Regions from separate parts of the Noviherbaspirillum agri genome, predicted to be linked through region 2. Evidence: predicted binding sites of a transcription regulator. Region 2 holds the regulator's gene; the other holds the start of a gene.
The links. The regulator FliA, encoded in region 2, starts transcription of late flagellar genes. The targets are predictions, from matches to a motif close to CTAAAGTTTNNNNNNNNNNNGCCGNTA.
Positions count from the first base shown of each region.

Region 1: the regulator FliA is predicted to act here: its motif matches at 7,077-7,103, upstream of ACYVIA_RS03420 (DUF342 domain-containing protein).

Region 1 is NZ_BAAGWA010000002.1:144,116-155,085, forward strand. Features, by position in the region: gene ACYVIA_RS03395 (glutamate-5-semialdehyde dehydrogenase) at 1-232, shown strand, start outside; gene ACYVIA_RS03400 (CopD family protein) at 666-1,082, shown strand; gene ACYVIA_RS03405 (THUMP domain-containing class I SAM-dependent RNA methyltransferase) at 1,175-2,380, shown strand; gene ACYVIA_RS03410 (NAD-dependent succinate-semialdehyde dehydrogenase) at 2,449-3,927, shown strand; gene ACYVIA_RS03415 (GGDEF domain-containing protein) at 4,111-5,274, shown strand; gene ACYVIA_RS03420 (DUF342 domain-containing protein) at 5,334-6,941, opposite strand; tRNA gene ACYVIA_RS03425 (tRNA-Gly) at 7,337-7,410, shown strand; gene trmB (tRNA (guanosine(46)-N7)-methyltransferase TrmB) at 7,477-8,196, shown strand; gene recQ (DNA helicase RecQ) at 8,206-10,026, opposite strand; gene ACYVIA_RS03440 (undecaprenyl-diphosphate phosphatase) at 10,038-10,871, opposite strand; gene ACYVIA_RS03445 (DUF1439 domain-containing protein) at 10,959-10,970, opposite strand, start outside.
Region 2 is NZ_BAAGWA010000001.1:98,213-109,182, forward strand. Features, by position in the region: gene flhB (flagellar biosynthesis protein FlhB) at 1-808, shown strand, start outside; gene flhA (flagellar biosynthesis protein FlhA) at 808-2,895, shown strand; gene flhF (flagellar biosynthesis protein FlhF) at 2,892-4,190, shown strand; gene ACYVIA_RS00480 (MinD/ParA family ATP-binding protein) at 4,183-4,989, shown strand; gene ACYVIA_RS00485 (RNA polymerase sigma factor FliA) at 5,061-5,792, shown strand; gene ACYVIA_RS00490 (flagellar motor protein) at 5,774-6,514, shown strand; gene motD (flagellar motor protein MotD) at 6,552-7,385, shown strand; gene ACYVIA_RS00500 (flagella synthesis protein FlgN) at 7,518-7,994, opposite strand; gene flgM (flagellar biosynthesis anti-sigma factor FlgM) at 8,000-8,305, opposite strand; gene flgA (flagellar basal body P-ring formation chaperone FlgA) at 8,431-9,135, opposite strand; gene flgB (flagellar basal body rod protein FlgB) at 9,323-9,742, shown strand; gene flgC (flagellar basal body rod protein FlgC) at 9,745-10,149, shown strand; gene flgD (flagellar hook assembly protein FlgD) at 10,164-10,841, shown strand; gene ACYVIA_RS00530 (flagellar hook protein FlgE) at 10,868-10,970, shown strand, end outside.

The DNA.
Region 1 (10,970 bases), on a different contig from region 2:
CGATGCGATCGTGACAGAAGACTACACCCGTGCGATGCGTTTCCTGCGCGAGGTGGATTCTGCTTCGGTGATGGTGAACGCCTCTACCCGTTTTGCCGACGGCTTCGAGTACGGACTGGGTGCGGAGATCGGCATTTCGAACGACAAACTGCATGCACGCGGTCCGGTCGGCTTGGAAGGACTCACCTCGCTCAAGTACGTGGTGTTTGGGCATGGAGAAGTTCGTGAATAAATGCCATGCAAACGGAGTGTCGCCTTGCAAGGCGACACCGTTACGCAGGCACGGGGCATGCCCCGTGAAACCCCTGCTTCACCATGGAGAAGTTCGTGAATAAATGCCATGCAAACGGAGTGTCGCCTTACAAGGCGACACCGTTACGCACGCACGGGGCATGCCCCGTGAAACCCCTGCTTCACCATGGAGAAGTTCGTGAATAAATGCCATGCAGACGGAGTGTTGCCTTGCAAGGCAACACCGTTACGCAGGCACGGGGCATGCCCCGTGAAACCCCTGCTTCACCATGAAGAAGTTCGGGGATAAGTTTGCGATGCTAAGGGTGCTCCTCGCACGGCCGCACCATTACGTTGACAGTGGACATGGAATACAAACTTCGTTCCCTGTCACGACGAGATACGCGAAAAACATACAAGAAAAGGAAGAATAAATGCTCTGGATTAAATCGCTGCACGTCATTTTTATTGCCTCCTGGTTTGCCGGCCTGTTCTATCTGCCGCGCATCTTCGTCAATCTGGCAATGGAAACCGACCAGAAGGCAAATGCCCGCCTGCTCCTGATGGCACGCAAGCTGTACCGCTTCATGATCATTCTCTCGGTACCTGCGCTCGTATTCGGCCTGTGGCTATGGCTAGGCTACGGCTTTGGAAAGGGACAGGGCTGGGTACACGCGAAGCTGACGATCGCGGTGCTGCTGGTCTTCTATCAGCACGGCTGCGGCGTACTGTTAAAAAAGTTCGAGAATGGCCAGAACAAGCGCAGCCATGGTTGGTATCGCTGGTTCAATGAGTTTCCGACGCTCTGCCTGTTTGCCGCAGTGATCCTGGCGGTGGTCAAGCCGTTCTGATCCGTACGGATTCGAAGGGTGCGCCCCGCGCACCGATCAGGTTTTAAAGCATGGGTGCGCGGGGCGCACCCGCCACGGATAAAGGGTTCCCCATGACACATTCATTTTTCTGCCCCTGCCCGCGCGGCCTGGAAGCCGCACTCGCGGAAGAGATCGGCGAAATCGCGCAGCAAAGCGCAACGCTGAAGGTTCATAACCAGGTACCCGGCGGCGTGCACTGCTCCGGCACGCTGGCCGACAGTTACCGCATCAACCTGCACTCCCGTATCGCCTCACGCGTACTGCTGCGCATCGCGCAAGGCGGCTATGCCAACGAGAACGACATCTACGACCTGACGCTGGCACAGCCTTGGGAAGAGTGGTTTGGTCTCGACCACACGATCCGCATTGACCTCACCGCGATCAAATCGCCGCTGAAGAGCCTGGAGTTCACAACGCTCAAGATCAAGGACGCTGTCTGCGACCGCTTCCGCGACCTGTATGCGAAACGGCCGTCCGTGAATACACGTACACCGGACATGCGCATTTTCGGCTTCCTCGATGCACACAGTTACACGATCTATCTCGACACCTCCGGCGAAGCGCTGTTCAAGCGCGGCTGGCGCCAGGAAACCGGTGATGCGCCCTTGCGCGAAAATCTTGCTGCAGGCTTACTGCGCGTGTCGGGCTGGAAGCCGGGCACCCTGCTACTCGATCCGATGTGCGGCTCCGGCACCATCCTCATTGAGGCAGCACAGATCCTCGCAGGCATTCCGCCGGGTGCGCGCCGCCATTTTGCATTCGAGAAGTTCCATGACTTCAATGCGGATGAGTGGCTGGCGATCAAGGGCAGCTTCAAGCCGAATCCGCTGCCGACGACACCGACGCTGTTCGGCAGCGATATTTCGGGCGACATGATCGTCATGACACGCAACAACCTGCACAACGCAGGCATCCAGTTCGAGGTTCCGTTAAAGCAGATCGAGGCGCAGGAAATCAAGCCGCCGACCGACACCCCGGGAATGATCGTTACCAACCCGCCCTACGGCGAACGTATTGGCGTGCGCGGTGATCGCTCGCAGGCGCCGGACGAAATGGCGGCGGCGTTCTATAGTGCTTTCAGCACGACCTTGAAGCAACGTTTCGCGGGCTGGCAGGTTTTCCTGTTCACTGCGGATCTCAGCCTGCCCAAGATGCTGCGGCTGAAGGAATCGCGCAAGACGCCGTTCTTCAACGGTGCCTTAGAATGCCGCCTGTTCCGGTTTGACATGGTTGCCGGATTCAACCGGCGTGATGAGGCAAAGCCGAAGCAGCCATAGCGCCTGCAGAGCCGTGCCCGGATTGTGCAGTATTTGTTTATCCATTAGACAGAGACGAGGAGAACATCATGCAGCAACAAATTAAAGGGATGCCGCAACTCAACGATGCCGCGCTGCTGCGCAACCAGGCATTCATTAACGGGGCATGGACCAGCTCGGTGACGAAATTTGAGGTAACCAATCCGGCTGACGGCAGCACGCTTGCTTCGGTGCCGGATATGGGTGCCGAAGACGCGCTCAAGGCCATTGAAGCGGCCAATGCAGCATTTCCCGCCTGGGCGGCAAAGACCGGCAAGGAACGTGCAGCCATCATGCGCAAGTGGTACGAGCTTCTGCTCCTGCATGCGAACGACCTCGCGGCGCTGATGACCGCCGAGCAAGGCAAGCCGGTTCCAGAGGCAAAGGGTGAGGTGTTGTACGGCGCCAGCTTCGTCGAGTGGTTCGCGGAAGAAGCCAAGCGCGTGAATGGTGATGTGCTTCAATCGACGTGGAGCGACAAGCGCATGCTCGTGCTGAAGCAGCCGATCGGTGTCTGCGCAGCGATCACGCCCTGGAACTTCCCGATTGCAATGATCACCCGCAAGGTGGCGCCCGCGCTGGCAGCAGGATGCTCGATCGTCATCAAGCCGGCGGAGCAGACACCACTGTCGGCACTGGCCATGGCAGAGCTTGCGCATCGCGCGGGCATTCCTGCCGGCGTGCTGAACGTCATCACCGCCGATTCGGAACGCTCGATCGAGGTCGGCAAAGTGCTGTGCGACAGCCCGATCGTGCGCCATCTGTCTTTCACCGGGTCGACGCCGGTTGGCCGCATCCTGATGCAGCAAAGCGCACCGACCATCAAGAAGCTCGCACTGGAACTGGGTGGCCACGCGCCGTTCATCGTGTTCGACGATGCCGACCTGGATGCCGCGGTTGAGGGCGCGTTGATCTCCAAGTATCGCAATGCCGGCCAGACCTGCGTCTGCACCAACCGTTTTTATGCGCATGAATCGATCTACGATGCCTTCGTCGAGAAGCTGGCTGCCGGCGCGGCGAAGATCAAGGTCGGTAATGGCTTTGAACAAGGCGTTGCGCAAGGCCCGCTGATCGACGACCAGGCGGTTGCCAAGGTCGAGGAACATGTCGCCGATGCATTGGCCAAGGGCGCAAAAGTGCTCGCCGGCGGCAAGCTGCATCCGCTCGGCGGCCACTTCTATGAACCGACTGTGCTGGCCAATGTGACGGGCGACATGAAGATCATGCGCGAAGAAACCTTCGGCCCGGTGGCAGCAGTCACCAGGTTCAAGACCGAGGAGGAAGCCATCGCCGCCGCCAACAACACCGAGTTCGGCCTGGCGAGCTACTTCTACTCACGCGACATCGGCCGCGTGTGGCGCGTAGCGGAAAAGCTGGAATACGGGATGGTCGGCATCAATACCGGGATCATCTCCAATGAAGTCGGCCCGTTCGGCGGCGTCAAGCAGTCCGGGCTCGGGCGGGAAGGCTCGAAATACGGTATCGAGGAATACCTGGAGATGAAGTACTTGTGCATGGGCGGAATCTGAGCACTGTTCGCACGAAAAGATAGCCAGTTCTTGCTCCGCCTCGCCGCAATCCGGGCGTATGTGCCGGTTTTGCGGCGGCTTGCCTACCACTCTTTGGCAATCGGTGCGCCAACAATTTCCGAGTAACAACTCTTGGCGATACTTGCCGAATGCTTGCTATAGTCGGACAAGGAGAAATGCACCTTGGCTGAACTCGATCCACGTTCCCTGATTTTTGTTGCCGGTTTGCTCGGCCTGCTGTGCTCAGCCATTCTGTTCATGCTGCGGCGCAGTTTTCCGCCGACCATCGGCGGTCTGGTGTTCTGGAGCCGAGGCTTGCTCGGGATGGTCATCGCAAGTGCGCTGTTTGGACTGACCGGCGTCATCCCGCCCCTCTTTTCTGTCGTACTCGCCAACGCCATGCTGGTAGGCGGCATCATGTCCTTCTATGCAGGATTTCGTGATTTCGCCGGCATGCCGACACACCACCCCGCACTGGCGGCAGTGCTGGCAGGAGTGATTGCCCACGTCGGCTGGTTTACTTATGTCGACGACAGCTATCCCGCCCGGGCCATGCTGGTCACGACGGTCGATACGCTGCTCTTCATCGCGTCCACAGTACTTGTGTACAAGACCAGCGGCCAGACGCTTGCGGGCCGGTTCACCTGCCTGGTCTTCGCATCGATTGCCGTCGTGTCCGGTGGCCGCGCACTGACGCTGATTCTGCAACTGGACGCCACCGACAGCGTGCTCGGCACGACGCTGTCGCAGAAAATCTATCTGGCCGCACTCGCGTTCTCGGTGCTTGCGATCACCCTGGGCGCCATGATGCTGGCGAATGAACGCTTGCGCACCGCCCTGGAATTCATCGCCTCGCACGACCATCTCACCGACGCCTTCGCGCGTGGCGCCTTTATCGAATTACTGAAAAAGGAGATGGCACGCAGTCAGCGACATCATCGGCCGCTGGCGCTATTGATGTTCGACCTCGACTACTTCAAGTCCGTCAATGACCGCTACGGCCATGTCGTCGGCGACCGGGTGATTGTTGATTTTGTCCGCCGCACCAAAAGCCTGCTGCGGAAGCACGATTCAATAGGTCGTTATGGCGGCGAGGAATTTGTCGCGCTGTTGCCGGAAACCGACTGCGACGAGGCGCGGGCCGTGGCAGAGCGCATTTGCACCAGCATTGCGCAGCAGTCCGGAGATCTACCGCACTATACGGTCAGCATCGGCGTGGCCGTCACAATGAACGGATCGCTGCCGATTGATGTCCTGCTGTCCGATGCCGACCGTGCGCTCTATCTCGCCAAGGCAAAAGGGCGCAACCGTGTTGAAGTCGCCGGGCAGGAGATCCGGCAGTCATAGCCGGTAGTCATAGCCGTCAGTCACAGTCGTCAGCATCCTGTTCGACCGCCGCATGCCAGTTATCGCTGAAGTTCGATATAGCCATCCTGCAACCGCAGCGTGCCCCCACCCTGGTCTTCCGACGCCTGCCACATATGCTGGGCGATCTGCACCTCCACGCCATCGTGGATCTCACTGCCCACTTCCACGCGCGCCTGCTCCGCCAGCTGCTCTTTAGCGCGTAGCGCCTTCAATTCCTCCGTAATTCCGGCAATGCTGGCAAGCAGCTGCTGGCGAGTCGCCTCGACTTTTGCGGCAACACCTCCCTCGCCCTTCTTCGGGTTCTGCCTGAAGTACTCGAGCAGCTTGATGACACGATCCACCTCCTCGCAGCGATGCGTGAAATCGTGTTCCTTGTCCGCAATTTGCTTTTCAAGATAAGGGTCAAAGCCGACACGCACGCAGGTCTTTACTCCGGAGCTTGCACCAAGCGAACCGGCCGCAACCCTGAGCGTTGCCTGCGACCTTCCACCGATGATCTGCCCCGTCTTCGCGCCATCCTTGCCGGCGACGATTTCCTCACCTGCGATCAGCTCGCACTGTCGGGCACTGCGATACACCAGGATGGATTTGTCGGCCTCGACATGGCAACTCTCCATGAACAGCGCCTGCACGGATCCGCCACAGATAATCCTTGCCGTCGTCTCCGGCAAGGACCGGGACCCGGGTCGTACATCGACATGGCCGACGATCCCCCCCTTCACCGCCACGTTGCCGCCGGCAGTGATTTCCGCCGCCTCCACCATGCCGTTAACGATGACATCGCCCGCCACCTTGATCCGCATGCCTGCCTTAACGTCGCCCCGAACGCGCAAGGTTCCTTCGAACTTGATGCTGCCCGTGCCGAGATCCACGTCCTCCACCTCGATCACGGGATTGACCGCCACACCAGTGTCGAACAGGATGGGCTGGCCACCCAGCGTCGCCACCAACAGGTTGAGGTCATCCTTGTCGGGCTCTGCCCCCTGCAAGCCGCTTTTGAATGGAATATCGGGAACCGCGTCTGCAGGGACGCACTTGCCGTGGATGTCCGTGCCGTCGCTTCCAGGCGCGGGCGGAATGCGGCGCATCAGTTTGTCGCCCGGTTCGACCAGCAAGAGATGGCTGAGGTCGGCATATCTGATGCGCTCACGCTCATCGCTATCCGTCGGGTCGTCCTTGTGGTCGAAGAGGCTTTCGAAGCGGGTCGGCTCGCCTTTCGTGGCCGGTGCGCCGCGCGCTATCTCCTTGCGTTCGCAGTACCCCACCTCGAAGGCCGCATCGATTTCACGCGTGAGCACGCCGTAGATTACATCCTGTTCGCGCAGTGCCGCGTCAAACTCTTCACGCGCGACGGCTTTGCCGCCCTTAGGAGGCAACAACGTGAGCCACGCAGTCATCCGGTCATTGTCAACCACAAGGGAAAATTCACCGTCGCGGCGTGCGCCGATGCACTTTTCCATCGGTTCTTCTGCGGTGCGGCAGTGGAGGATAAAGTCGGCAACGGCCGGCTCATCCAGAAAGAAGTGGCTCCAGCCTTGTTCGGCCATGGCCTCCTTGATCGCTGCCAGATCCGGCGCCGGCATGCCGAGCGCGGGCGTGAACCTGGCCAGCACTTCGCCGCTCACCTCGCTGAGGGAAAGTGACAACGCACGAGATCCCGACTCCTCCATGACCACCGCTCCCGACAAGGGTTAATGATGAGAACGCCTTGTAGCTTTCTACGGTCCGAAACAGCAAGAAATAGCGTTTTTTGTTGATTGATAGTAACAGAACGAGGTAAGAAGCGGCCTTTTTTCGCAAAACTGCAGCAAGGCGGCAACAGCAACCACAAGATATAGGGAGGAAAAGGATTCGCATACTTGGAAGACGGCACACGCAGCGAACAAGGGCAGCGAACAAATCCGCCAACACACGATTGCATGGGCTCGGAGCCCGCACCCGGCACGCGCTAACACTAGGCGCGGTGCGCCATGCAGGGTCGCGCTTTGCATGCTCTACCAATTTGCAAGCGTGCTTCAATCCAGCGTACAATGCGCGTTTCGCGGGTGTAGCTCAATGGTAGAGCAGAAGCTTCCCAAGCTTACGACGAGGGTTCGATTCCCTTCACCCGCTCCAGGTCGATCAGGCACCGTCAGGTGCCTTTTTTATTTGCACATCTTCCACTGTTCGCGCATGTCCGATATGTCCGACAACCACTCCGACGAGAATAATGGCAGGGCCATGTTGTATGACCCGACCGAGCGCCGCATCCGCAGTTTCGTGACGCGCGCCGGCAGGCTGTCCACCGCACAGGCCAAGGCCATCGACACACTCGGCCCGCATTACTGCATTTCGTATGTGAAGCAGCAGTTCGATTTCGATGCCGCATTCGGGCGCCACGCGCCGACCGTACTGGAAATCGGGTTCGGCATGGGCGACACCACGGCAAAGATTGCGGCGGCGATGCCAGGCAAGAATTTCGTCGGTGTCGAGGTCCACACACCGGGCGTCGGCAGCCTGCTCAAGCTGATCGGCGAACAGGAGCTGACAAACCTGCGCATCATCCAGCATGACGCTGTCGAAGTCGTCACCCACATGATTGCGCCGGATTCTCTCGCAGGCGTGCATGTATTCTTCCCCGATCCATGGCACAAGGCACGGCACAATAAGCGCCGGCTGATCCAGCCACCCTTCGTGAACCTGCTGGTGTCGCGCCTTGCGCCCGGCGGCTATCTGCACTGTGCGACCGACTGGCAGGACTATGCGGAGCAGATGCTGCAGGTACTGAGCGATGAGCCCGCGCTGAAAAATACCGTCGATGGATATGCGCCTCGCCCGGATTATCGGCCGGTGACGAAATTCGAGAACCGCGGCCTGCGGCTCGGCCATGGTGTGTGGGATCTGGTGTTCACCAAACGGTAGCGTTTTGCGTTACGTCATGGCGGCGATCAGGGACACAATCTCTTCGCCGTAGGTTTCCAGTTTTTTCTCGCCCACGCCGGACACGTTGCGAAGATCGTCGAGCGAAGCTGGCTTCGTCTTTGCGATCTCCCGCATCGTCGCATCATGGAAGATGACGTATGCAGGTACATTGTGCTTGCGCGCGGTCTCGACGCGCCACCAGCGCAGCTTTTCGAATATCGCCTGCTCTTCCGTCGACAGATCGCTTTCGACATAGCCTCTTGCTCTGGCGCTCTCGCGCTTCTTCTTGACCGGTTTCTGGTATTGCCTCAGCTGTACCTTGCGCTCTCCGCGCAACACCGGGCGCGCCGCCTCTGAGAGCTTCAGCGAGCCGTAGGCATCATGGTCGACAATCACCAATCCCAGCGCGATCGCCTGGCGCAGAATCGCTCGCCATTCCGCGTCGCCGGTGTTGCTGCCGATGCCGAAGGTGGACAGCTTCTCGTGCCGCCATTGCTTGATTTTTTCTGATTCGATCCCGCGCAGCACATCGATCACATGGCCCGCGCCGAATCGCTGGTCGACACGATAGATGGTCGACAGCAGCTTCTGCATCTGGACCGAACCGTCATAGGAGACCGGTGGATTGAGGCAGATGTCGCAGTTGCCGCAGGGGCCCGATGCCTGCCCGAAGTAATCGAGCAATCGGACGCGGCGGCAATTCAATGTCTCGCAAAGCCCAAGCATGGCATCGAGCTTGGCGCCCTGCACACGCTTGAAATTCTCGTCCGCTTCGGATTCATCAATCATGCGCCGCTGCTGCACGACGTCCTGCAGACCATACGCCATCCAGGCATCGGCCGGTGCGCCGTCACGGCCGGCACGCCCGGTCTCCTGGTAATAGCCTTCGATGCTTTTTGGCAGGTCGAGATGTGCGACGAACCGCACATCCGGCTTGTCGATGCCCATGCCGAACGCAATCGTCGCCACCATCACCAGCGACTCCTCGCGCAGAAAGCGGGCCTGGTTCGCGGTGCGCGTCGCGATATCCATCCCGGCATGATAAGGCAGCGCCGTCACACCATGCTCGTTCAGGAACGCCGCGGTCTCCTCGACTTTTTTGCGGGACAGGCAATAGACGATGCCGGCGTCGCCCGGATGTTCTTCGCGAATAAAGTCCAGCACTTGCTTGCGGCCATTCGTCTTTTCGACGATCTGGTAACGGATATTCGGCCGGTCGAAAGACGACACAAATTGCATCGCATCGTCGAGCTGCAGGCGATGCGCGATTTCTGCACGAGTCTGTGGGTCTGCGGTCGCCGTCAGCGCAATGCGCGGCACGTTGGGGAAGCGCTCATGCAGGACCGACAGCTTGATGTATTCCGGCCGGAAGTCGTGCCCCCATTGCGACACGCAATGCGCCTCGTCAATCGCAAACAGTGCGATCTTCGACGCATCCAGCAATTCGAGGCAGCGCGGCGTCATCAAGCGCTCGGGCGCGACATACACGAGATCCAGCTCCCCGTTGCGCACACGACGCTCGGTGCGCATCGCTTCGTCGAAGGTCTGGGTGGAGTTGAGGAAGGCCGCGCGCACGCCGAGTTCGGCCAGCGCATCGACCTGGTCCTGCATCAGTGCGATCAGTGGCGACACGACGACGCCAACACCGTCGCGCAGCAAGGCAGGAATCTGGTAACACAGCGACTTCCCGCCGCCGGTCGGCATCAGCACCAATGCATCGCCGCCCCTGGCGACGTGATTCACAATGTCGGCCTGCTGTCCCCGAAATGCGGGATAACCGAACACTGTTTGCAGAACGTGCAACGCACGATCCGATCCTGCCTGATTCATAGGCTGCGCTTCTATTCCACCCAGTTCACCCAGCCGCCATAGGCGGTGATGAGTACGATAATCCCGAACACAATGCGGTACCACGCGAACAGGGTGAAATCATGCGTGCTGATGTAACGCAGCAGCCAGCGCACGCAAAGGAATGCGGAGAAGAAGGCAGAAACCGCGCCGATGCCGAACCAGGGCAGGTCGGCCGCCGTCAGCAGCGCACGTTCCTTGTACACCGAGTAGATGGTTGCACCGAACAAGGTAGGAATGGCCAGGAAGAAGGAAAACTCGGTCGCCGCCTTGCGTGACAGGCCAAACATCATGGCACCGATGATCGTCGCGCCGGACCGGCTTGTTCCAGGAATCAATGCAAATGCCTGTGCGCAGCCAACCTTCAATGCGTCGAGAGCCGTCATGTCATCGACGGAATCGACACGTACTGCGGCGGGGCGCATGCGGTTTCTCTTTTCGATCCACAGAATCACCAGGCCGCCGGCAATGAATGCGAGCGCCACGGGCACCGGCGAAAACAATTCTTCCTTGATCGTCTTGTTGAATAGAAAACCCAGTGTGGCTGCAGGCAGGAAGGCAATGACCAGATTGGCGGCAAACCGCTGTGCCTTTGCATCGCTGAACAATCCGCTCAGGACGCTGGCGATCTTGACCCGGTACTCCCAGCACACCGCGAGCATGGCGCCCGCCTGGATCGCGATCTCAAAGACTTTGACTTTTTCGCCGGTGAAGTTAAGCAGGCTTCCGGCAAGGATCAGATGCCCAGTGGAGGAAATCGGGAGAAACTCCGTCAGACCTTCGACGATTCCCATGATGAGCGCCTTGAGCGCGAGCGTAACATCCATGTACGAGTTGATTGTTATCAGTTGGATTATCAATAAAAAACCCGCCGGAAGTGACGCCGAGCGGGTCGGTACAGAAAACGGGTTCTGCTATCGTGCGGG
Region 2 (10,970 bases):
GAGCGGCCTGGGCAACATGTTCTCCATGCGCTCCCTGGTAGAACTCATCAAGGCCATTGGCAAGTCGATCCTGGTCGGCTCGATTGCATGGATGGTCATTTCCAGTGACATCGAGGCGATGCTCGGCCTGAGCGCCGAGCCGCTGCAGGCGGGCGGTGCGCATCTCGGCAGGCTGCTGCTGACCGGCTTCATTGCCATCGTCTGCGGCCTCGTGGTCATCGCGATGATCGATGTGCCCTACCAGTTATGGCATTACGCCAACAAGCTGAAGATGTCGCGCGAGGAGCTGCGCCAGGAATCCAAGGAAAGCGACGGCGACCCGCAGATCAAGGCGCGCATCCGCCAGATGCAGCGGGAAATGGCACGCCGCCGCATGATGTCCGAGGTGCCGACCGCTGACGTCGTGGTGACCAACCCGACGCACTATGCGGTCGCGCTGAAGTACACCGAGGGCAAGATGCGTGCGCCGACCGTGGTCGCCAAGGGCACCGACGAAGTCGCTGCCAAGATCCGCGAGCTCGCCGCCGAACACAATGTGGCCTTGCTGGAAGCGCCGCCGCTGGCGCGTGCGCTGTACCGTCACACCGAGCTGGGTGATGAGATTCCGTCTGCGCTGTACACCGCGGTTGCCGAAGTGCTTGCCTACGTATTCCAGTTGCGTGCCTACGGCAAGCATGGCGGGATGCGCCCCGTTGTTCCCGCAGACCTCGACGTGCCGCCGGAAATGGATCCCTTGAACGCTGCTGCGCAAGCGAACGATGCCAACAACGCAAACAGCGCAAACAACGCGAACACTAGGTTGATGTAATGAACAGTCTGACTTTGCCATCCTGGCTATCCGGACAATCCACCAAGGCGCTGGCGGCGCCGATCCTCATCATCATGATGCTGGCAATGATGGTGTTGCCGCTGCCGGCATTTGTGCTCGATCTCTTCTTCAGCTTCAACATCGCGCTGTCCATCATTGTGCTGTTGACCAGCCTGTATACGGTCAAGCCGCTGGACTTCATGGCATTCCCGATCGTGCTGCTGGTGTCGACGATGCTGCGCCTGTCGCTCAACGTTGCGTCCACCCGCGTGGTGCTGACCGAGGGACATAGCGGGCCTGACGCGGCCGGCAAGGTGATCGAGGCGTTCGGCCACTTCCTCATCGGCGGCAACTACGCTGTCGGTATCGTGGTGTTTGTCATCCTTACCATCATCAACTTCGTCGTGGTGACCAAGGGTGCCGGCCGTATCGCCGAAGTCGGTGCGCGTTTCGCCCTCGATGCGATGCCCGGCAAGCAGATGGCGATCGACGCCGACCTGAATGCCGGCATGATCGGCGAACAGGAAGCCCGCCGCCGCCGTACCGAAGTGGCGCAGGAAGCCGAGTTCTACGGCGCGATGGACGGTGCAAGCAAATACGTGCGCGGCGATGCCATCGCCGGCATTCTTGTCACCATCATCAACGTCTTCGGCGGCCTGATCGTCGGCATGGTGCAGCATGAAATGGCCTTCGATGCCGCGATGAAGAACTACACGCTGCTGGCCATCGGCGACGGCCTCGTTGCACAGATTCCTTCCCTGATCATTTCCACTGCGGCCGGCGTCGTCGTGTCGCGCGTGGCCAGCGAGCATGACATCGGCGGACAGCTGATCAATCAGCTGTTTGCCAAACCTGAAGTGCTCTACATCACCGGCGGTATCATCGGCGGCATGGGCCTGATCCCGGGCATGCCGCATATCGCCTTCCTGCTGCTGGGCGGCGCCCTGTGCGGCGGCGGCTACATGCTCAAGAAGCGAGCCCGCATTGCGCAGCAAGCGCCGGCACCGGAGCCGGAGCTGGCAATGGCAGCGCCGGAAGTGGAAGAAGCCACCTGGCAGGATATCGTCCCGGTGGACACGCTCGGGCTCGAAGTCGGCTATCGCCTGATCCCGCTGGTGGACAAGGGGCAGAACGGCGAATTGCTGCGCCGGATCAAGGGCATCCGCAAGAAGTTTGCGCAGGAAGTGGGTTTCCTGTCGCCGCCCGTGCACATCCGCGACAACCTCGAACTGAAACCCGCCGCCTACCGCATCACGCTCAAGGGCGTCGAAGTCGGTTTCGGCGAAGCCTATGTCGGCCAGTTCCTCGCCATCAATCCGGGCATGGTGAGCGGCAACCTGCCCGGCACGGTCACCACCGATCCGGCCTTCGGCCTGCCGGCAACCTGGATCGATGCCGGCCTGCGCGACCAGGCGCAAGCGATGGGCTATACCGTCGTCGATGCCGGTACCGTGATTGCCACGCACCTGAATCACCTGATCACGACACATGCAGCAGAATTGCTCGGCCGCCAGGAAGTGCAGCAGCTTCTCGACCATCTCGGCAAGGAATCGCCGAAGCTGGTGGAAGACCTTGTGCCGAAACTGCTGCCGTTGTCGACGCTGCAGAAGGTCTTGCAGAACCTGCTGGCCGAAGGTGTCCACATCCGCGACATGCGCACCATCATCGAGACGCTCTCCGAGTACGCGCCGCAGCAGCAGGATCCGAACGAACTCACCGCACTCGTCCGCATAGCACTCGGCCGTGCCATCGTGCAGCAGATTTTCCCGTCAGCCAACGAGCTGTCGGTGATTACCCTCGACAGCCGCCTCGAGCGCATCCTGATGCAGGCGCTGCAGGCGAGCGGTCCGGATGGTGCCGGCATCGAGCCCGGCCTTGCCGACACGATTGCATTGCAAGCTGAACAGGCAACGCGCAAGCAGGAGCAACTCGGTGTAACGCCGGTGCTCCTGGTGCCGGGGCCGCTGCGTACCTTGCTCGCACGCTTCCTGCGTCGCACGCTGCCGCAATTGAAGGTGCTGTCGCACGCAGAACTTCCCGATTCCAAAACGATTAGAGTTACCAGCCTAGTTGGAGGCCAAGCATGAACGTAAGAAAATTCACTGCAAACACGTCGCGTGAGGCGTGGCGCCTGGTGCGCGAAGCGCTCGGACCCGATGCGGTGATCCTTTCCAACAGAACCATCAACGGTATGGTCGAGATCCTCGCCCTTGCGCCCGAGGACATGTCGGCACTGGCCGAACCGGTGATCGAAAAGCCGGTTCGCTCCGAATCGACGCTGGCAGCGCTCGGCGCGAGGCGCGCACCGGAACCGGACCAGGTATCCAGCCTGCCGGCGGCGCACGCCGCCGTTCGTGCTCCCGCGGCGCCGATTGAGCAGCCGATCGAGCAACCGAAAGAGCAGGCGGCCGCGGAGCTGAAAGTCGTGATGTCCGAACTGCGCTCCATGCGTGGCATGCTGGAGTCGCAACTGGCCGAGATTGCATGGAGCACGCAGCAGAAGCGCGAACCTGCAAAGGCGGCCGTCATGCGCGAACTCCTGTCGGCCGGTTTTTCCGCCAGCCTTGCACGCTACCTGACGCAGAACCTGCCCAAGAGCGAGAAGCCCGAAGCCGGCATGGCCTGGGTCAAGTCCGTCCTCGCCCGTAACCTGAACGTGATCAGCAACGAGAACGAGATCCTGGAGCAGGGCGGCGTCTACGCGCTGGTCGGCCCGACCGGCGTTGGCAAGACAACCACCACGGCGAAGCTTGCAGCGCGCTGCGTGATGCGGCACGGCGCCGGCAAGCTCGCGCTGATCACCACCGATGGCTATCGTATCGGCGGCTATGAGCAGCTGCGCATCTACGGCAAGATCCTCGGCGTCATGGTGCATTCGGTGAAGGACGAAACCGACCTGCGCATTGCGCTCGATGAACTGAAGAACAAGCATACCGTGCTGATTGACACTGTCGGCATGGGTCAGCGCGACAAGATGGTTGCGGAACAGATCGCGATGCTGTCGGGCAGCGGCAGCAAGGTCAAGCGCCTGCTGTGCATGTCCGCCACATCCACCGGCGAGACCCTCAACGAAGTGGTGCGCTCCTACATGGGCGGCGGGCTCGCCGGCTGCATCATGACCAAGCTGGACGAGGCGGCGACGGTGGGCAATGTGCTCGACGTCGTGATTCGCCAGAAGCTGCGCATGTTCTATGTCGCCAATGGCCAGCGCGTGCCGGAAGACCTGCATGTGCCGAACCAGCATTACCTGATCGACCGCGCCTTCAAACTCAAGCGTGAAACCGCGCCGTTCCAGTATCAGGACGAGGAGCTGCCGCTGGTAATCGGCAATACCGCGCATGCAATGAATGACAAGAAACTGCGTGAGGTGGCACTTGGCTAGTTTTGACTTCGACCAGGCCGAAGGCCTGCGCCGCATGCTCGCCGGCCCCAAGCCGCGCGTGATTACTTTCCTGTCGGCCGCATCCGGCGAAGAGAAGAATGCCATGCTGGTCAACCTCGGCGCATCCATGGCGCAGGGCGGCCGTGACGTGCTCTTGCTGGATGCATGCCTCGCGTCGGAAGGCGTATCCACGCGCATGAATGTGTCGCGCGGCTCGACGCTGCTGCAGGTCGCGCGTCGCGAGCGCTCGCTGGATGACGTGATGGTGTCGATGCCGCAGGGCTTCTCCATCGCCGCGCTCAAGCGCAATGCGCAGCGCCTCGACATGACTGGTGAACAGGCCCGCGGATTGCACGATGCATTCGATGTGCTGGCCACCCGCGCCGACATCGTTGTGGTTGATGCGGAGCTGGACAAGGATGACGGCTTCCCGATCTCGTCGCTCGCCGACGGTGACATTGTGGTGCAGGTCTCCAACAGCCCGACGTCGATCAAGGAAGCCTACGCGATCATCAAGCGCCTGAACGGCAAGCTGGGACGCCGTCCGTTCAACCTGCTGGTCACGGGCGCGTCGGAGAAAGAAGCCAGGGTCGTGTACCAGAACATGGCGCAGGTGGCCAACCGCTACCTCGCAGTGCGGATCAATTCCGTGGGCTCCGTGCCTGCGGACGAACATACGAAGCGTGCGATGCACCTCGGGCGTGCCGTGGTCGATGCTTTCCCGCTGGCCGGTGCGTCGGTCGCGTTCCGGCAACTCGCGGAGCGCTTCGTCGTCGCCGAGGCTGCCGTGGCCGGATAGCATGGCCGGCCCGCATTACGTGGATTTTCTGCGCAGGAGGCCGATACCGGCTTCCGGGAATTCTTTCGAATATGTATACCGTTAGCGGAAAATCAGACAAAAACCTGCTGCTGGAAGAACATGCGCCGCTGGTGAAGAAGCTGGCGCACCAGATGAAAGCCAAGCTGCCGCCGAGCGTGGAGGTGGACGACCTGATCCAGGCCGGCATGATCGGCTTGCTGGATGCAGTCAGCCGCTACGAGGAAAACCACGGCGCGCAGTTCGAGACCTATGCGGTGCAGCGCATCCGCGGCGCGATGCTCGACGAATTGCGCGGAAGCGACTGGCTGCCGCGCAGCGTGCGCCAGAACATGCGCAAGATCGAGGTGGCGATGAACGCGGTGCAGCAGCGCCTCGGTCGTCCACCGAAGGAAGCGGAGATCGCGAAGGAACTGAAACTCTCGCTGACGGAATACCAGCAGATGCTCGATGAAGGCGCCGGCCACCAGCTGGTGTATTACGAGGATTTCCACGAGAAGGACGAAAACGACCATTTCCTCGACCGCTACTGCGTCGATCTGGTCAGCGACCCGCTGCAGGCATTGATGAACGGCGGTTTCCGCCAGGCGGTGATCGAGGCGATCGAGGCCTTGCCGGAGCGGGAGAAGATCCTGATGGGTCTGTACTACGAGCAGGAAATGAACCTGAAAGAGATCGGCGCCGTGATGGGCGTCTCCGAATCACGCGTGTGCCAGCTGCATAGTCAGGCGATTGCACGCATGCGCGCAAGACTGAGGGAGCAACTATGGACTGGGCTAGCCTAGCCGGGCTGGCGCTGGCGCTGGCTGGCGTCGTCGTCGGGCAGGCGCTGGAGGGCGGGCACATCAGCTCGCTGGTGCAGCCGGCGGCGTTTGTCATTGTCGTCGTCGGCACGCTGGGCGCGGTGCTGCTGCAAAGCGGCGCGGCAAACTTCACGCGCGGATTGATCATGCTGCGCGACGTCTTCCTGCCGCCGGCGGACAAGGGGCTGACACTGTCGCAGGACATCACCCTCTGGAGCTCCACTGCGCGGCGCGAAGGCTTGCTGAGCCTGGAACGCCACATGGAACAGGTACAGGAAGAATTTACGGCCAAGGGATTGCGGCTGGTCGTCGACGGCATCGACCCCTACAAGATCCGCGAAATTCTCGAGGTGGATATCACCACCTATGAGCGTCGCGAGCGGCAGGCGCTGAAGATCTGGGAGGCGGCCGGCGGCTATGCGCCCACGGTCGGGATTCTTGGTGCGGTGCTCGGGCTGATCCATGTGATGGAGAATTTGTCCGACCCGGCAAAACTCGGCGGCGGTATCGCTGTCGCGTTCGTTGCGACCGTATATGGCGTCGGCCTCGCCAACCTTGTCTTCCTGCCGATTTCCAACAAGCTGAAGGCGGTCGTTGCCGACGAAGTGCGCCGGCGCGAGATGCTGACCGATATTTTCTGCAGCATCGCCAACGGCGACAACGCGCGCGTGATCCAGGAGCGCATGCTGGCATACAAGCCGTAGGCTGCAACAGCGCGACGCTCTCACCCGAACCGCATCCATGGCCCGAAAACGCTACGAGGAAGAAGAAGACAACCATGAGCGGTGGCTGGTGTCCTATGCCGACTTCATCACGCTGCTGTTCGCCTTTTTCGTCGTCATGTATGCGCTGTCCTCCATCAACGAGGGCAAATACCGCGTCCTGTCCAATGCACTGATGAATGCCTTTGGCAAGGCACCGGTCGCGCCGATCCGTTTGGAGGCGCCGCCCGTCGTACCGCCGTTGGCACAAGTGCCGCGGATTACGCCTGCCGCGCAGCGCAACGCGGAAGCATTGCGCCGTGAGAAGGACAGGCTCACGCGCGTGGCGCGCGATATCCTGGCCGTGATGGCGCCGCTGGTGGAGCAGGGCAAGGTTCGTGTGACCCAGACCAGCCGCGGCGTGAATGTCGAAATCAATGCCAGCGTGCTGTTTGCACCTGGCAATGCCAGCCTGTCCGAACAGAGTACCCAGGTGTTGACCGCAGTGGCCCAGGTGCTGAAGGACGACGACCACGAGATCCAGGTCGAAGGCCACACCGACAGCGTACCGATACGCAATGTGCTTTTTCCGTCCAACTGGGAATTATCGGCAGTGCGCGCCTCGACCGTGGTCCGCCTGTTTATCGATAATGGCGTCTCGGAAAGCCGCCTGACCGCCGTAGGACATGGCCCGACGCAGCCCGTGGACACGAACGAGACAGCCGAAGGGCGGCTGCGCAATCGCCGGGTCTCGGTGATGATCCTTTCCAGCCTGCCGGAAGTGACAACAGAAGTGCCGGTCGGCCCATTGCCGGCGCTGCCGGCGGTTCCGCCTGTGCTGCCGGTCGAAGTGGCGGCTGACGGGAAAAGTTAAGACTTCTACTTGTTGGCCGCGTCCGGGCGCCCCCTCGGGAGAAGACGGAATACTGCGGCGCGCATTCATCCAGCGGCACGCAGTCATAAAAAAACCGGCCATCGGCCGGTTTTCCATGGAAATCTCGATTATCTAACCGACAACCAGCCGGCGGCTACTCGACTGCGCGGTGGACTGGCCGTTCGGGCCGTACATCGTGCCGCTGTCCGGGGCGCCTTGCAGCACGTTCAGTGCAGCCTGGTTGCGCGCCATATGCTGGCCGATCAGCAGGCCGTTGGTGCGGTTCAGTTCCTTTGCCTGCCGGGCCACATCCAGCAGGTCTTTCCAACTCTTTTCTGTCGCCGGGGAGGAGGTACGGCTGTTCAGCCATGCCTGCATGCCGGATTCTCCGCCCTCGAACCCGCTGGCGCCGAGTGCACGGTGGCGCTGCTGCGCCAGTTCCGTCATGTGCGCGACGACTTTTGCCTTTTCTTCGGTAAGCCTGTTCAGCGCTTCGAGATCGGCGTTGATCAGATGTTCCTGTTCCTGCTGGAGCAATTGCAGCAGGACATTGCCTGCCTTGAGCTCTTCGCCGAGGCTGTCCGCCGGGGCGTTACCGAAGTTTTGCATTACTGTTAAGCCTTGCGTGTATGAATCAGGTCATTGACCGTATCGAGCAGGCCGTTGGCGACTTTTTCAGGGTCGACATGGAAGCGGCCTTCTGCGATCGCAGCCTTGATTTCTTCCACTTTCTTCGCATCGAACACGCTGTTGCCGCCCATTTGGGTCAGCGACTGTAATTTCGACGACAGGTGGACATTGTCGGATCCGGCCGGAGCCTTCTCGACGGTAGTGGCCTTTTCGGCACTCTTGCCGGGGCGGGTCGGCGTGGCGCCAACGTTCAGGCCTGCGGCTTTTTTCAGGGAGTCATCGATTTTCACGGCATTTTCCTTCTCGGATAGCGGCTGGCGCCGGTCTTTTACCTCTTGTCATAGTTCTTATCGACGCAATTCTCACAAACTTTAGCAGCAAGTCCCGAAAACAAGAAAAATTAGTGGGGCGTGTACTAATACGTCACGTCGATGATCCCGCCGGCCCGGGCCACGCCGCTCACGACCTGGCCGGAAGCCGTCCTTGCCTGTGCCACCTGGCCTTCGGCTGCATTGTTCAGCGCCCGTGCTTCTGCCGAGACGGTAAATCCCGGGCCGGTCGATGTCACGCGCACCGTCTGTCCCTGTTGCACCGCCTGTACGCTGCGCAGCGCATCGTTGCGCAACGGCGTCCCTGCCGGCAGCGAAATGGACATTGTCCTGCCGACCGCCTGCGACGTATCGGTAATGATCCCTACCGGCAATGTTGTCAGATCGCCCTTGATTTTCGCGAGATCGTTCGGCCCGACCATCTGCCCTTGGGCAAGCGGAGCCGCCGTGACAAGGTAGTCCGCGACCACCTGCACCGTGGCTGCGACATAAATCGTCCAGGGAGAGGGGGCCGTGCAACGCACGCCGACCGTAGTCTTGCCCCACAACCGACTTCCGTTTGGCAGAAAAGGTTCCGGAGCCGGGCAGGCAGGGAGGCTGGTCCGCGCATCGATCTGGCCGACCTTCAGGTTGACCTCGCCGGGCAGGCCGGCGGTCTGCACCTTCAGGAATTGCTGCACGGCGTAGCGCAGCACTGCCGGATCCTGCCGGGGCGTCTGTGCTGTCTGCGCGATGGTGGCAGAACCCAGCGTGCACAGTGCGGCAAACAGCAGGTGGCGGGAAATCTTCATGGGCGGCAGCGGGATTAATTGCAGGCTCCATGTTAATGGCCGTCGTGTAAATCAAAAGGATAAACAGGGGATAGTTTTATGGTCTTCTCTTCCGATAGGCGTGACTTTTGCCTCCGTATGATCGAGCCTACATTAATCCCTCATCGGTCCGCCTTTGGCCAGGAACCGGTGAATCCCGGAGAGAGTCATGATCGGAAAACTTGACGAAGCGTTACGTTTCCAGCAGACGGCGCTGCGCTTGCGCGCGGAGCGCCAGCAGACGCTCGCGTCGAACATCGCCAATGCGGACACGCCGAATTACAAGGCGCGCGATGTCGACTTCAACAGTGCGCTGAAGCAGGCGATGGGTGCGGGTGCACCGAGTCACACGCCGATGGTCAAGACCTCTGCCGCACATCTCGGCGGTGTCGCTGGCAACGCAGGCACTACTGCCAGCGGCGCGCCGCTGCTGTACCGCACGACCGCGCAAGGCAACGTCGACGGCAATACCGTGGACATGGATGTGGAGCGCAACCAGTTCACCGACAACGCGCTGCGCTATGAGGCAGGCGTCACGTTCATCAACGGGCAGATCAAGAAGCTGCTGACGGCAATCCAGGGGCAATAATCATGTCGCTATTTAATATCTTCAATGTCGCCGGATCGGCAATGAGCGCGCAGGGCCAGCGTCTGAACACGGTGGCGAGCAACATCGCCAATGCCGACAGCGCGACCAGTTCGACCGGCGAAACCTACCGCGCCAAGCACGTCGTGTTTGCCGCCGTGCCGACGCCGAATGCAGCCGCCAGCGGCGTACGCGTGCAGCAGGTGGTGGAGGATGTGTCGCCGCCCAAAATGGTGTACGACCCCAAGCATCCGCAGGCTGACGAGAGTGGCTATGTTGCGATGCCGAACGTGAACGTGGTCGAGGAAATGGTCAACATGATTTCCGCCTCGCGCTCCTACCAGACCAACGTCGAAACCATGAATGCGGCAAAGACCATGCTGCTCAAGACACTGACCATCGGCCAGTAAGCGGGAGGAATTGAATGACAACAGTACAAACCAACGGCGTCTCCGCGGATCTTCTGGCGACGATGAATAACACCGCCGCCAAGAAGGTCGGCGATGCCAGCGTGGACGATGTGCAGAACCGCTTCATGACGCTGCTGGTCACGCAGATGCGCAACCAGGATCCGCTGAATCCGCTGGACAACGCGCAGGTGACCAGCCAGCTGGCCCAGTTGTCCACGGTGACCGGCATCAACAAGCTCAACGCCACGCTCGAAATGCTGCAAGGCAGCTATCAATCCAGTCAGACGCTGCAGGCCGCAAGCATGATCGGACGCGGCGTGCTGGTGCCGGGAACCGATATGCACCTGACGGAAAGCAAGGCGATTTTCGGCATCGATGTGAGCGAGGCGGCCGACAGCGTGCAAGTCACCATTCGCAATGCCGCTGGCGTGGCGGTGCGCACTATCGATCTCGGTGCACAGGAAACGGGCACGATACCGCTTGGCTGGGACGGCAAGATGGATGATGGCAAGACCGCACCGGACGGCAAGTACAAATTTGAAGTGAATGCAGTACGTGGCGACAAGAAATTGGAGCTTGCGCCGCTGTCGTTTGGCGAAGTCGCCAGCGTCACAACTGGCACCCAGGGCATCCAGATGAATGTGCCTGGTGTGGGCACCGTCAAACTGGCCGATATCCGGCAGATTCTTTAAGTATTCGACAAGGCAAGGGGAAGAACATGAGTTTTCAACAAGGACTGAGCGGCCTGAACGCGGCTTCCAAAAGCCTGGAGACGATCGGCAATAACGTCGCCAACGCGAATACCGTCGGCTTCAAGGGAT